One region of the Bacillus thuringiensis genome, then DNA from elsewhere that is predicted to be linked to it. Evidence: predicted binding sites of a transcription regulator. Region 1 holds the regulator's gene; each other region holds the start of a gene.

Region 1 (5,155 bases):
TATGTTCGTCTATAAATTCTTTCACACGCGGATGCGCCATTACTTCTGCCTTTAATACTTCATATCTATTTTTAAAGTTTTCATTTTCCATTAATTTTGTAAATGAATTTTGAATATGCTCCATTTTCTCACCTCAAAGAGCGTTCATTCTCTTCTATTAATCACGCTTATATTTTTTTAACACTTCTTCTAATCGTTTTCGTTCATCTTCTAGCGTACTTGCATCTTTTTCTACACTTACATCTTTCTTCGCTGTTTCTTTCTCTTGTTCTTTCGGCTCTTCTTCCTTAAGCCAATCTGGCACCATTTCTTTTCGTACCGTTTTCTTCGCCGTACGGCCTTTTTTCTTCGTCTCAGCCCACTCTTGATATTGACGATTCTCTTCTTTCGCTAACGCCATCGCTTCCGCTACTGTGCCGACCTTTTTACGTGCCCAATGCCCAGCAATCTTCTCAACATACGTTTTCGCAAGTTTCATATCTGAGCGTAGCATAACGTAATAAATAAGTACATTCACAACTCCTGGTGTCAATTTTTGATTAATCATGACATCTTCAACAATTTGCAAGTCCGCTTTCGTTGCCTCTGCACCACCAGAAATCTCTTTCAATAGTTGTTTTGGCGAGATTTCCTCTAGCTGCTTTATTAGCATCTCCTCTTGTGATGAAGGCTCTTTCTCTTTCATCGTACGTGCAGCATGAGGCTGTACTCTTTCACTTAGTACCGGTAATGCTTGACCATTTTCAAATTGATACCAATCGCGCGCTCCTTTTCTAAGCCTTTCCATATCAATTGTTTGCATCTCTGTCACCGCACCAAGAACGATATTTTGCATCGATAACACATCTACACCATACACGTAAGCAAGTGTTATAACGCAGTCTCTTACTTGATCTGTAATCGCCTTTTTAGGAACAAGAGCGGACAATCCATCTACAAATAAAGAGAAATCAAAGAAATCATTCCAAACTTTCGGAGCGTCTCCCTTCTCGTTACTTGGCATAGTTGTCGTTTTTGGAATACGAAGGTCTTCTTGCGCATGCTCAAGCTGTCCTGGATTAAACGAACCAAACACATCATTGAAAGAGCGCGTAACATTTTCATAAGAAGCAAAATCAAATTCTTCTTCTAAGAAATATTGCTTTACTTGATTATATTTTGTCCGACTCAATCGATTGTATAAAAAGATACTTAAAACAATATCATCAAAAAACTGCTTCGGAGATAAAGGTGGTTGCAATTCATATATGAACATTCGAATATCTTTTTCTTTCTTAATATATACCTTCAAAAGCCCAATTGCCTCTAACTTTACTCGTTCCTCATATATTTCAGGAAGTTGCATTTGCATAGTCACCATAAGGGAATGATGTGTATTCTCTTTTCCAAATACACGATCTTGCTCTAGCTCCCCCCATAGTGTCATGTATAAGCTAAAAGCTCTACTACCTATTAACGGCTGATACAACATCGTTAATACTTTTCGGTCGTAATTATGCAGTAGCCCTTTCGCACTTACTTTATAACGATCAATCGGCAATAGCTCCATCCATGATTGTTTTTCCATTCTTGCTTTTCCTTTCTCTCATCCAATCTATCCTCTACTTCATTCGCTCTATCTTCATTATATAAATTCTTAGTGAAAAAGAGCTATTAGCTTACGCTTCTAGCTCTTTTATCCTATTACTTACGGTATGTAAAGAGAATAAAATACAACTTCTACTCTCTTTCTTTTTGCAGTATATCTTTTAATTCTTCAATAAATACATTTAAATCTTTAAATTGACGATATACAGAAGCAAAGCGTACGTAAGCAACATCATCAATATCGCGAAGTTCTTCCATAACAATTTCACCAATCATATCACTTTTCACTTCTGATATACCTAAATTACGCAGTTCACGTTCCACGCTTTGTGTTACTTCTTCTAATTGTCTTAAAGATACTGGTCTTTTTTCACACGCTTTAATTAAACCGCGTAAAATCTTTTCTTTATTAAACTCTTCTCTTGTGCCTTCTTTTTTAACAACGATAAGAGGTGACTCTTCTACCCTTTCAAAGGTCGTAAAGCGACTTAAACAACTTTCACACTCTCTTCTTCTTCGAATAGAGCGCCCCTCGTCTACCGGACGCGAATCTAACACTCTTGTACCATTATGAGAACAGGATGGACAACGCAATTCATTCACTCCTTTACACTATACTCTTTATTTTTCTCTACTCAATTCACCTAAAATATATATACAATATTATATAACTCATTCTAACTCTCTTACCACTTTAAGTTTCAGCGCATCACTTTATCATCTCATACTTAAAAATAAGATGGTATATAGGGCACTACCTCATTTGCAAGAGTCCAATTTATTCAACTAACAAGTACGTTATATTTTCCCTTTTTTATAAACTAAAAAAGAGGTGCATTATACACCTCTTTACATTTTAAATCAATTATGTTCTTTTTTAAAGAGCTTTTGTTTCTCTCTGCTTAATTTCGAAGCTACCAGTGCCTCGAGGAAGCTCGATGCTCTCACGCGTTTTCGCGTTTAAACCTTCTGCAATATATTCTGCAGCAACATTTGGATCAATACGATCCCCACAAGTATAAACATCAATACTTGCGTAACCGTGCTCCGGAAAGCTATGAATTGTTAAATGTGATTCTGAGATAATTACTACTCCACTTACACCTTGTGGTGCAAATTTATGGAAAGCAACCTCACGCACTTCAGCACCAGCTCTTAGTGCTGCATCCACAAATAATTGTTCAATATACGGCATGTCATTAAGCTTGTCGAAATCGCAATCCCAAAGTTCAGCGATCACGTGACGACCCATCGTATCCATAGTATCCATTCTACAGTTCCCCCTTGTAAATTTATTCTAACTGTTCGAATTGAAAACTAATTTGCAATTTGGCTTGCTCCACTACCACGGGGGAAAGTTAGTCCAGAGAGGTCCTAACCCTTTAAGTAGTGACTACGTACCTCAGCTCTTAAGTTTACGAGTGTTAGTATACTTTGTTTATTTTCATTTTGCAACAACAGTTTTTTCGATTTTCTGTCATATTTTCCTCTTTACTTTTCCCTAAAAAAAATAAACGATTCACAAATGCAGTAATCACAACGTTTCGTGGTATGTCCACTTTTTAAAATATACTTATATAATTTTTTTCCTTTTCAGAAAAAAATAAAAAAAGAGGGCAAATATTGCCTTGCCCTCTCCCTCATTCACTTAAATGTGTTGCACATTTTCTTGTTTCGCTAACTCTTCAACAACTAACGTTACAAGATCTACAACACGACGAGAGTAGCCCCACTCGTTATCATACCAAGCAAGTACTTTCACTTTACGATCACCCATTACCATTGTAGATAAACCATCAATAATAGCTGAGTGTGTATTTGTATTAAAGTCGATAGATACTAAAGGCTCTTCGCTGAATTCTACAATACCTTTTAACGCACCGTTTGCAACAGTTTTGAATGCATCGTTAATAGCTTCAACTGTTACATCACGTTTTACGTCTACTACTAAGTCAACAAGAGACACGTTTGGCGTTGGTACACGAAGTGCCATACCATGAAGTTTTCCGTTTAAATGCGGAAGAACTTTTGCTAGCGCTTTCGCAGCACCTGTCGTTGTCGGAATAATTGATTGTCCGCAAGCACGTGCTCTTCTTAAATCTTTATGTGGGTTATCAATATTTTTTTGGTCATTTGTATAAGCGTGAACTGTCGTCATTAAACCGTTTTCAATTCCGAACTGCTCATCTAACACCTTAACAACAGGCGCTAAACAGTTTGTTGTACAAGATGCATTTGAAATAACAGTATGTTTTGTAATATCTAATTGGTCTTCGTTCACACCAACTACAATTGTTACATCTTCATTTTTACCAGGCGCTGTTAAAATAACTTTTTTCGCTCCAGCTTCAACGTGAAGAATTGCTTTTTCTTTCGAATTAAATTTACCAGTTGCTTCAATTACAACTTCAACACCTAAATCTGTCCAAGGCAATTCCTTTGGATCGCGGTTGTTTAAAAGGCGAATCATTTTTCCATCAACTAATAAGTGATCTTCAAATGCTTCTACTGTTCCGTCAAACTTGCCATGAACTGTATCATATTTAATTAAGTGTGCTAACGTTTCAGATGGATAGCTTGCATTGATTGCTACAATTTCGAATGCGCTTTCTTTTATTGCTTGACGAAATACCATTCTCCCAATACGTCCAAATCCATTAATTGCCACACGAGTCATAATATGTTATCCCCCTTGAATGCGTTATACTATTTATCTCCAATCCCAATAATAGTATAACACAAAAAGGGGATATGTCACTAAGCATTTTCATTAATTTCACAATTTTTTAGTCAATAATGTTCCACTTCTTTAAAATTACCTGCAATTGTGTTTTCGTTCCCATAATTGTGCCATCATTATTTATCACTTCATCTGCATTTTTCACTTTTTCTGCTAACGGCATTTGAGATTGAATACGAGCTGTCGCTTCTTCTTCCGAAAAACCATTTCGTTTCATCAAACGTTCTAATTGTGTATCAGGCGTAACTGCTACAACTAAAATGCGGTCAACGAGACTTGTTAATTTGCTTTCAAATAAGAGAGGAATATCTAACACAATCGCTTGCATACCTTCTTTTATGTACATTTCCTTTTGTCTATTCATTTCCTCACGCACTGCAGGATGCACAATTTTATTTAACTGCAATCGTTTTTCTTCATTATAGAAAACGATGCTTCCCAATTTTGGACGATCCAGTTCCCCATCTTGTTGTATCACTTCCGCTCCAAACACTTCTACTATTTTGTTATATGCTGGTTTTCCTTGCTCTACAACTTCTCTTGCAATAATATCTGCATCAATAACTGGTATGCTCAGTTCACGAAACATTTCTGATACCGTACTTTTTCCGCTTGCAATGCCTCCCGTTAATCCAATTACTACTGTCATAATAATCCTCCTCATAATAAAAGGCGCGAAACTAATGTTCCACGCCCATACTTACATTTTCCAAATTCCAATAATGATGAGTAATACTCCAGGCAGGAATGTGAATTTTTGTAACCACTTCATATTTGATAAAACCGTTCCAAGTTTCATTCCAATAAATAAAAACAAAGAACTCATAA
Region 2 (5,155 bases), 940 kb from region 1:
TAAGCGATCGTGATGCAATTGATCGCATTGAAGAGCGCATTGAAAAACGTTATGAAATGAAACTTTTTAAGCAAGCTGAATAATTCTTAACACTAGTACGATACTAGTGTTAAGGAGGCGATAGTAATGGGTAATCCGAAAAAAAATTCAAAAGACTTTGCACCAAATCATATTGGAACACAGTCGAAAAAAGCTGGTGGAAATAAAGGAAAGCAAATGCAAGATCAAACAGGTAAACAACCGATTGTTGATAACGGTTAAAAAGGAGAATGTTATCATTCTTCTTTTTTGTGAGGAAATGAAAGATGAGTTTTTAGCAGTAATATGAAAAAAAGGGCTGACTTTTGTCAGCCTTTTTTCGTAATCGTAAAATTTTCAACGAGTAAACGCCAATTTTGTGGGAATGGTAAACCGATTTTCCAGTAACTAATACCGCCTATACCTTGTTCTTTCATTAAATTGAATTTACTTTGAACAGACCGTGAATCTTCAAACCAAACTTCGTGTTGCACGCCGTTTTCATCAAAATAATTAAAATGAGGAGCTTGGGCTGTGAAATCATAACGAATAGGAACATTATATTTACGAGCTAGTGCAACAGCTGCGACGGAGCTAATTGCTTTTGCAGGTGGATTTCCTTGTTTAAATGGAAGCTTCCAATCAAACCCGTATAAATTTTGCCCCATCATAATTTTTTGTGGAGGCATTTGAGATTTTGCATATTGAAGTACTTCTTTCACTGGACCGATAGGAGAAATCGCCATCGGTGGCCCGCCCTGCCATCCCCAGTCATATGTCATAATGACGACGAAATCAACAATTTGCCCTTGCGCTTTATAATCATGAGCTTCGAAAAATTTGCCCTTTTGATTGGAACTTGTTTTCGGTACGAGAGTTGTGCTCAATGTGTACCCACTAGGTAAGCGTGTTTTTACATTTCGTAAAAAGCGATTATACGCCTCGCGGTCTTCAGGTGCTACACTTTCGAAATCGAAATGAATGTCTCGCATGCCATATTTTTCAGCTGTTTGCAAAATGTTAGTAATAAATTTGTTTTGAATCGTTGCGTCGCGTAAAATAACTGATGTTAGATCGGCACTGAAATTACCATTTTCAATATTTGTAATAACGAGCATAGGGATTGTTTTACCTTGCGTTGCAATATTAGCGATTTTAGCTGTTTCAGTAGGTTCTTTTAATGTGCCATCTCTTTTTGCCTCAAAACTAAAATAAGCTAAGTATGTTAAGAATGGATTGATGGCACGTGTAGCATTAACTAAACTCTCTTTAATCGGTATAGTTGAAGGTTGTAAATAAGCGATGGATTCTACAGCTCGTTTTGTACCTTTTGGTACGTATAATTGTTGTCCGACATGGAGAATAGATTTTAAAGATAAATTATTCACTTTAGCTAAACTAGCGAGGGGGACATTATATGTTTGAGAAATTCGATATAGGCTGTCACCAGGCTGTACATAATAATTATTTCCTTTCGTATTAACGATAAGTGCCTGACCAACAACGAGTGTTTCAGCTGGATTTAATCCATTGTCTTTTACTATTTCGTCAGGTGTTGATCCATATTTTGATGCCAAGCTATATACGCTATCACCACTACGAACAGTTACAATTTGAATCATATGCTGGCTCCTTTCGGGAAAAGATTCACTATTTTTATTTTATTTTTGATGTCACTGTATTATGATTAAATGTATGCAAGGTAGCAGAAGTGAAAGAAGGCGAATACATATGTTTGTAGCAGAACATGAAGTTGAAATCCGTTATGCGGAAACAGATCAAATGGGTGTTGTTTACCATTCAAACTACTTAGTGTGGCTTGAGTTAGGTCGCACGAAACTTATACAAGATTTAGGTTTTTCATATGTTGAAATGGAGAAAGAAGGAATTATTTCTCCTGTGTTAGATTTACAAATTTCATACCGTAAAGCGATGCGTTACGGAGAAAAAGCAATCGTAAAAACATGGGTAGATACTGTGAGCCCACTTCGCGTTGTATATGGATATGAAATATATAATGGTGATGGTGAACTTTGTATTACTGCAAGTACGACGAATATTTGTGCGAAAAAAGAAGGGTTCCGCCCTGTATCATTTAAAAAGTTATATCCTGAGTGGTATGCGAAATATGAGGAAATTAAGAAAAAATAAAAAAGCGTGGCAGAAGCCACGTTTTTTTATTTTTCATAATTAAATTGTGGGAAGTCGTCACCTTCGTTAAGTGTAACAGATAAATTATGTCCATCGAAGAACCATTCATCATCGCCTTCAATAAAGAAATTAATACCTTCTTCTTGAATTTGAACAGCAGGATGTGCAGGATCATCTTTACGAATACCTAAAGAAAGTCCTTTTTGCACAGTACTGCAACCACCGTATTGTACGAAAAAGCGTAGTGTTTCATTTGATTGTAAGTTTAATTCAGTTTTATACCATTGTGCTGCTTCTTTTGTTACGGAAAGATTCATGTATAGTTCCTCCAAATTATGTTGCTTTTTCTTTAGTATAAAAAATAACGCAAAAAGACGCTATTAATATGCTTCACGTTTTCTTTTTGCGTTATGTGGGTTACGATCTTATTTTTGCTTTTTTGAAAAGTTTGCTTTAGGCTCAGTTTTATTTATAATTCGTCTGATATTTGCACGGTGTTTATAAATAACCATACCTGCTAATAAACACATCGCAATAATGAAGATTTTATCCCCGCTAACAATGGATGCAATAACAGCAACAACTGCTGTTACCATAGAAGAAAGTGATACGTATCTTGTTGTAAATAAAAGGGTGAAAAATACAACAGCTAATATTGCAAAAACAACTGGTGAATAGCATAATAGCACCCCAGCAGAAGTTGCAACTGCTTTACCACCGCGGAATTTCGCGAAGATCGGGTAGACATGTCCAAGAACAGCCGCTAACCCGAACCATAGTGGGTGAATATCTAATCCGAAAATCATTGGTAGACTTGTTGCTAATGTCCCTTTTAAAATGTCAGCAATTGTAACGGTAAAACCTGCTTTTTTCCCTAATGTGCGGAATGTGTTTGTTCCGCCTAGATTACCGCTCCCGTGCTCACGAATATCGATTCCGTAGCCAATTTTTCCAACAACTAGTGCAAATGGAATCGAGCCAAGTAAGTAGGCAACGATAAATAAAAGATATGTAGTAACCATAAGTTCAGTCTCCTTTATTCAAATGTGTTGATAAAGGGTAAAAAGAGTTTTTCCCGTATATTGTACCATACATTTGTAAAGAGCACATTTCTTTTTTGTAAATGAAAAATTCATTATTTCGTGAAAAAAATTTCACAGTAATGTTACATTTCTCACAGAAACAGTAAGACTATATGTAGTAACATTTTAATCACAAGACAACAACATATTGGTGGAGGGTTATAAATGTTACGAAATATTACACGTGGAGAAGAATTAATGAAAGTGTTTGAGACGATAGTCCACGGCAATGAACAAGATTTAATGCAAGAAAATGCAAATGTAGACGGCCGCTCTCCAATGGGCGTAATGGGAACGTTCGCATCTGAGAGTGCAAAATATTATGCTGTTGAGAATTTATTGTCAGATCAAGTGAAAAAAGCGATAAATGAAAATATATTATATCCACATGATTTAGATTTTTATACGACAGGAACGACGACTTGTTCGCAAATTCCGTTAGCGCAAATGCTTGCTAACGGTTTTCATACTGGACATGGACATATGAGACAACCGCAAGACATTAAAAGTGCATTGGCTCTTTCGTCTATTATTTTTCAAGCGAATCAAAATATGCAGCATGGTGGTCAATCGTTTGCACTCTTTGATATTGATTTAGCACCTTATGTACGAAAAACAATTGAGAGACATAAAAAACGATTACAATCATATCCGCTTACGAAAGAACAAATAGAAGAATTCGCGTGGAAAGAAACGGAAAATGATACGTATCAAGCGTGTGAGGCTTTCGTTCATAATTCGAATAGTATGCATAGTAGGGGCGGAGGACAAGTACCGTTTATTTCTATTAATTACGGAACAGACACATCAAAAGAAGGAAGACTGTTGATTAAACAACTTTTAAAAGCGACACAAGCTGGGCTTGGTAAAGGAGAGACACCGATTTTTCCGATTCAAATTTTCAAGATGAAAAAAGGTGTGAATTTTGAAGAAAGTGATCCGAACTACGATTTATTTGAATTAGCATTAGAGACAACTGCAGAGCGATTATTCCCTAACTTTTCATTTTTAGATGCTCCGTTTAATGCAGTGCATTATGATGGAAGACCAGAAAGTGAAGTATGTTACATGGGATGTCGTACCCGTGTTATGTCTAATATACATGGAGAAGAAACAGCGATTGGTAGAGGGAATTTATCATTTACGTCTATTAATTTAGTGAAATTAGCGTTAATTAGTGGTTCAAAAGAAGCATTTTTTGAAGCGCTAAACTACTATTTAGATTTAGGAATTAAGCAGCTATTAGAAAGATTTGCGTATCAATGTACGAAGCGAGCAAGAGATTTTCAGTTTTTATATTCACAAGGTGTATGGCGTGGTGGAGAAACATTGCAGCCTGAAGACTCCGTAGCTTCGATTTTAAAACAAGGGACGTTAAGTATTGGTTTTATCGGTCTTGCGGAATGTTTAGTAGCTTTAACAGGAAAGCATCATGGGGAAGATGAAGAATCATGGAAACTTGGGTATGAAATTATTTCCTTTATGAGAGATAGAATGGATAAAGCGACAGAAGAACATCAACTGAATTTCTCGATAATTGCAACTCCAGCGGAAGGATTGTCAGGGAAGTTTGTGAAAAAAGATAGAGAAGAATTTGGCGTGATTAGCGGTATAACGAACCATAATTACTATACGAATTCATTCCATATTCCAGTTTATTATAACATTCAAGCGATAAAAAAAATCCGTTTAGAAGGCCCGTTCCATGCTCTATGTAATGGAGGACACATTACGTATATTGAACTAGACGGAGCAGCAATGCATAACAAAAAGGCATTAAAACAAATTGTACAAGCCATGGCAGAACATGGTGTTGGATACGGTTCAATTAATCATCCTGTTGACCGTTGTAAGTGCTGTAGTTATCACGGGGTTATTGGAAATGAATGTCCAAGTTGCGGGAA
Region 3 (5,155 bases), 2.2 Mb from region 1:
CAGATTTATCGAAGTCTTTAAATGTCTCGCCTTTTTCTGTAGCGATTTCCATACTTTTCTCAATAGAGTAGTAATTTAACATCATAAAGAATGTACGAGCGAATTCTTTCGCTTCTGCACTTTCATAAGCGATTTTATTTTTTGCTAAATATCCGTGTAAGTTCATTGCTCCAAGTCCAACTGAATGAAGCTCGTCATTTGCTTTTTTCACAGTTGGTGCATTCGGAATAATCGTCATATCAGAAACAGCTGTTAAAGCTTCCATTCCCGCATGAACTGCTTCACGAATTTCTTTATTTTCCATTACGTTTACGATATTTAACGATCCTAAGTTACAGTTAATATCACGACGGATAATGTCATCTGTACCGTAATCATTTATTTCTGAAGTTTCTTGAAGCTGGAAGATTTCTGTACATAAGTTCGACATCTTCACAGTTCCAATATCCTTCAATGGATGTTGATTATTTGCATTTGATTTAAACATTAAGTATGGGTAACCAGACTCAAGCTGAATCATAGCGATTTTAATAAGCATATCACGTGCACTAATATCTAGTGGCTTCTTCTTCACTTTCGGATTGCTCATTAATTCATCATACATTTCATCAATGTCAATATCATCTAAATGCTTGCCATATTCTTTATAAACCGTATAAGGCGCGAAAACATGGAAAGGTTCGTTTTTCTCAGCAAGCTCAAAGAACTTACTTGGAACGATAATTCCGATTGATAGAGACTGAATACGGCTCTTCTCATCGGCATTTATTTTTTTTGTATCAAGGAATTCAATAATATCCCAATGGAAAATGTTTAAATATACTGCACCGGCACCTTTTCGTTGGCCAAGCTGATTCGCATATGAAAACGAATCTTCAAGCAACTTCATAACAGGTACTACGCCACTTGCAGCGTTGTCAATACCTTTAATTTGCTCACCGCGTGCGCGTAGCTTAGATAAGTTTAAAGCTACTCCCCCGCCGATTTTCGATAATTGCATCGCAGTATTAATGTTAAAGCCGATTGAATTTAAGCTATCGTCCATCTCTAACAAGAAACAAGACACCATTTCTCCTCTTCTGCTTCTTCCCGCATTTAAAAAGGTTGGTGTCGCTGGTTGGTAGTTTTGTTTTACAATCATGCTTGCGAATTGTCTTGCTTTCGAAACATCACCGCGTCCTAAGTATAATGAAACAATTGCTACACGATCTTCATAGCTTTCTAAGTATTGTTTTTGATCATTCGTTTTTAACGCATAATCTTTGTAGAACTTAGATGCTGCCATATAAGATTGGAACTCGAAGTTTTCACCATAAGCGATGTTATATACTTCCTCTACTTCCTCCAAGCTATACTCGTCCAGAACGTTGTAATAGTAATCATGTTCTTTCATATACTCCATTCGCTCTGCCACGCTATTAAAAGGAACGGTATTCTCTCTAGCTTCTTCCATAAAGACTTCTAATGCCTCTTTATCTTTATGAAGCTGATAAAAACCGTCCTGCATTTGCGTGATTTCATTATTCAGTTCAATGTGTCGCAATCTCCCGCACCCTTTCCTTAAAATATTCTACATCGTTATTTGTTCCAGATAACTCAAATTTTGATACAATAGGCACTTCATATTTAGTAGAAATCTTGTCAGCACTTGCACCGAACATGTCTCCCCAGTTACGATTGCCGCTTGCAGATACGCCTTTTAATTTTTCATTATTGCGCTCTAAAAAGTCTAAAACACGTTCTGGTACATTGCCAAAACCTGTTGTATACGTAATAAGAATAAAGTCTTCATCTATTACTAGATCTTCATCAATTTGAACGGCCGGCATATTTAATTTGTGAATGAAACGCTTCACGTTTCCTGTCATAGAATCATATGCAACTAACATTTCCGACCCTCCCTCTCAAATCTATATTCTCTATATGTTGTTCTTGATTTCTCTATATATTGTATTACGTTTCAAAATAAGACACAAGATATATGTATAAATTCTTTCTTTTTTTAAATTTTACTTTTCGACATGATAGCCGTTTTTTTTCAATACAATGACTATGAAACAACATTCTAAAACTCATGTCAATAAAGTGCTTTTCAAAAAAGTTGTCAACGAATTTAACCTTATTTTTAAAAAAGTTAACAATATATTTTGTCATAAAACGGTAGATGCTGGAGAAATATATTTCTCCAGCATCACGCAAAAAAGAACAGATATGAAACTATAATCTGCTCTAAAAAACGATTACATTTATCAAATTTACCTTATTAAATATATTATACATATACTTTCGTTTTTCGTTACATACTAAAAGATAACTATTATAGAAAAAGATTATTATTATGGAACTTCAATTTATTTATGAAAAGTTTATTCAGAGTGCTCAATACGCAAAATATCTTTTACAAATATGTGATGTGGATTTTCATCTTTATCAAGCATTGTACATACAGGAGCCTCTTCATCAAAGTATACAATCATTCCTTCTACGTACTGATATGTATGTTGAACTTGTACAGTTACTTTAATTTCTATCGCTTCTTCATATGCTCTTTTTATTTTCTGAAGCATTTTTGCTGAACATTTTCGTTTCTCTGGATACATAACCATTCCCATAAATCTATTGCCGGCTCTATCTTTCCACATATAATCCCAATGTGGTAAAATGCTTTGTTTAAAATCGCCCATAATTCCCCTCTCCTTTATCTTTTATTTATCCCACATTAAACGTCCGGTTGGTGAAGGCTACTAATTAGTGAAGGATGCCCTGCTGATCAAAATTCCCCTTTATGAACGTGGCGTTTCTGAATATGTATAAATCACTTGCCCGCCTCGCTGTGCGTTACCAATGAAATGCTTAAAGTCTTCTCTATTTACAACAACTTCTCTGAACGTATAAAATACATCTTTCGTAACAACATACTCCGTTATTTCACCATTTTTCAGCTGATCTAAAATTGTATTTGCTAATTCTTTATCCATGTATTTCACCTCTCTGCAATATTTTATTCTATCGTATATTCTATAGGTCAACAACTGTAAAATTATCCCGCTATTTGCGGGTAATCCGATTGGTGCTGACTACTAATCAGTCGTGGAATGAACAAAAAATCTTACTGATTAACATTTCACTTTATCTCGTTGTTATGCCATGATTTTATTTTCGTTATTTCGCAAACAATATCGTTTTACTATATGTCCACTAAATATCATATACTAACATAGCTACTTCTCTATATCAAACATTTCGGCATTCAATTATGCAAAGTTCCATACCACTATGCTACAATATACAAATAGAACTAGGAGGGATACTATGATTCGGAAAGCAAAAAAGACAGATGCAATGGCAATAGCTCCTTTATTGTATAATGCTCTGCATGAAATTGCTGAAAAAATCACAGGTAGCACAGTTGAAGCAGAAGTATTACTAGGACTTGAGACATGGTTCTCAAAAGAAAATAACCGTCTGAGCTACGAAAACTGTTTTATTTATGAACAAGACGAGAGTGCAGTTGGAATTATTGTCGCTTATCACGGTAGTGAAGCAACACAGCTTGACGCACCAATTGTACATCACTTAAGAGAATTACATAAAGATGAATCGATTACGTTAGAAAAAGAAGCTGAGCTTGATGAGTATTACATTGATACATTATCAGTTTCAAGTGCACACGGTGGAAAAGGTATTGGTTCTAAATTAATTGAAGCTGCCGAAATCTATGCAACTGAAAAAGGGCATGAAAAAATCGCTTTACTTGTTAATTTAGAAAACACACGCGCCTATTCACTATACGAAAAGTTAGGTTATAAAAAAGATGAAATTGTTATGCTAGTAGGCGAACCTTATGCTCATCTCGTAAAACCATTAAACGTCAAAATTTCTATATCTTAAAAAGAAAGCACACGATTTATATAAATCGTGTGCTTTTATGTTAAATTCGTATTTAATATATTTCCATCCATCGCCTCGTGAAACGTATATGTTGTACATCCCCATGGCTTTCTATGCAAAATAGGAGAACCAGACCATCCCATTGCCCTCAGCTCCGTTCCAATCATCGAATTAAAATAATTATGACCTACAAGAGCAATACTTCCATGTACGAGAGCATAACGATGTAACAGGTAAGCCGCTTGCCTTGCCCTCTCTCTTACTTCCTTATAAGACTCAACATCTTTATGGTAGCCAAGTATCCATAATGTGCGTCCAATGAACATCCATACCTTAATTGTGCATTTCAACCACTTCGGAGCAAAAAAGTATGAAGGAACTTCAGCTTCTCTAAAAAGAGAGTTTTGCATAAAAGATAAAGAATCCGTTAATTCAGCTGCTGATTGTACAGCACGCCTTTGATCACTTGTTAAGACAAATTTCGCTGCTTCAATTGCCTCTATTGTTTCTATCGGCATTTTAGCTTTTTGTATCATTGACTCGGAATCATACTGTTTCATCCATTCGTGAAATGAATTAATTGTCATCGGTTCTCTTATACGAACTAAACAACCATGACGAATAAAAGAAATCTTCATTCTTTTCACTCTCCATTCATCACTTACGAACTCTATTATGCACTAGTTCTAAACATCATACCACGCAAGAAAAGAAAGGCATATACCTTTACATCTCCCCACCACTATCATGCGTTATCGAAGCATGGATACCATCCATCCCATCAAAATATGTACTCGTATCATATTGACGAATCTTTTTTAAATGCATATAAGAAAATAAAAATAACATTAAAGCTATAACACTCCCCACAAATTCAAACATCATTTTACCGCCTCTAATTTCTCCCACTTCAGCAGGTTATTCTACTTTTTCATTATACCTCGATATAAAGATTCCCGCATTTTTGCTATTTTTTTCAAATAACGTGGATTTTCTACATATTTTCTTACAAAAAGTGAATATTTTTCGAATTTTTACTTTGGAAACATTTACAAAGTAGGAAATATGGTTCAAAATAGGAGGAAATAAAAAAACCCAAATTTATTCTTTTTTTGGGAAAACTGTAACAAGGAGAGTTGCTTATGCAGATCGCAGAAACTGGAGATATCATCGAATTTAAAGGTGGCATGCAAGGCCGTGTTCAAAAAGTAAATCAAAACTCTGTTATTGTTGATATAACAATTATGAAGAATTTTAGAGAACT

The links. The regulator NrdR, encoded in region 1, represses ribonucleotide reductase genes. The targets are predictions, from matches to a motif close to AACACNATATATNGTGTT.
Positions count from the first base shown of each region.
Region 2: a site for NrdR is predicted at 3,357-3,374, ahead of AC241_RS17710 (anaerobic ribonucleoside triphosphate reductase). Genes of this name have one in related genera too.
Region 3: a site for NrdR is predicted at 1,938-1,955, ahead of nrdI (class Ib ribonucleoside-diphosphate reductase assembly flavoprotein NrdI). Genes of this name have one in related genera too.

Region 1 is NZ_CP012099.1:4,399,883-4,405,037, forward strand. Features, by position in the region: gene dnaI (primosomal protein DnaI) at 1-124, opposite strand, end outside; gene AC241_RS22680 (replication initiation and membrane attachment family protein) at 158-1,567, opposite strand; gene nrdR (transcriptional regulator NrdR) at 1,720-2,181, opposite strand; gene speD (adenosylmethionine decarboxylase) at 2,465-2,848, opposite strand; gene AC241_RS22695 (glyceraldehyde-3-phosphate dehydrogenase) at 3,236-4,264, opposite strand; gene coaE (dephospho-CoA kinase) at 4,374-4,976, opposite strand; gene ytaF (sporulation membrane protein YtaF) at 5,028-5,155, opposite strand, start outside.
Region 2 is NZ_CP012099.1:3,459,100-3,464,254, reverse strand. Features, by position in the region: gene AC241_RS17740 (FbpB family small basic protein) at 1-83, shown strand, start outside; gene sspN (acid-soluble spore protein SspN) at 127-261, shown strand; gene AC241_RS17730 (glycoside hydrolase family 18 protein) at 348-1,640, opposite strand; gene AC241_RS17725 (acyl-CoA thioesterase) at 1,750-2,169, shown strand; gene AC241_RS17720 (HesB/YadR/YfhF family protein) at 2,196-2,486, opposite strand; gene plsY (glycerol-3-phosphate 1-O-acyltransferase PlsY) at 2,595-3,191, opposite strand; gene AC241_RS17710 (anaerobic ribonucleoside triphosphate reductase) at 3,417-5,155, shown strand, end outside.
Region 3 is NZ_CP012099.1:1,320,438-1,325,592, reverse strand. Features, by position in the region: gene nrdE (class 1b ribonucleoside-diphosphate reductase subunit alpha) at 1-1,543, opposite strand, end outside; gene nrdI (class Ib ribonucleoside-diphosphate reductase assembly flavoprotein NrdI) at 1,530-1,889, opposite strand; gene AC241_RS06855 (hypothetical protein) at 2,367-2,684, opposite strand; gene AC241_RS06850 (hypothetical protein) at 2,784-2,978, opposite strand; gene AC241_RS06845 (GNAT family N-acetyltransferase) at 3,313-3,891, shown strand; gene AC241_RS06840 (phosphoglycerate mutase) at 3,927-4,529, opposite strand; gene AC241_RS34680 (hypothetical protein) at 4,618-4,800, opposite strand; gene AC241_RS06825 (YkvS family protein) at 5,034-5,155, shown strand, end outside.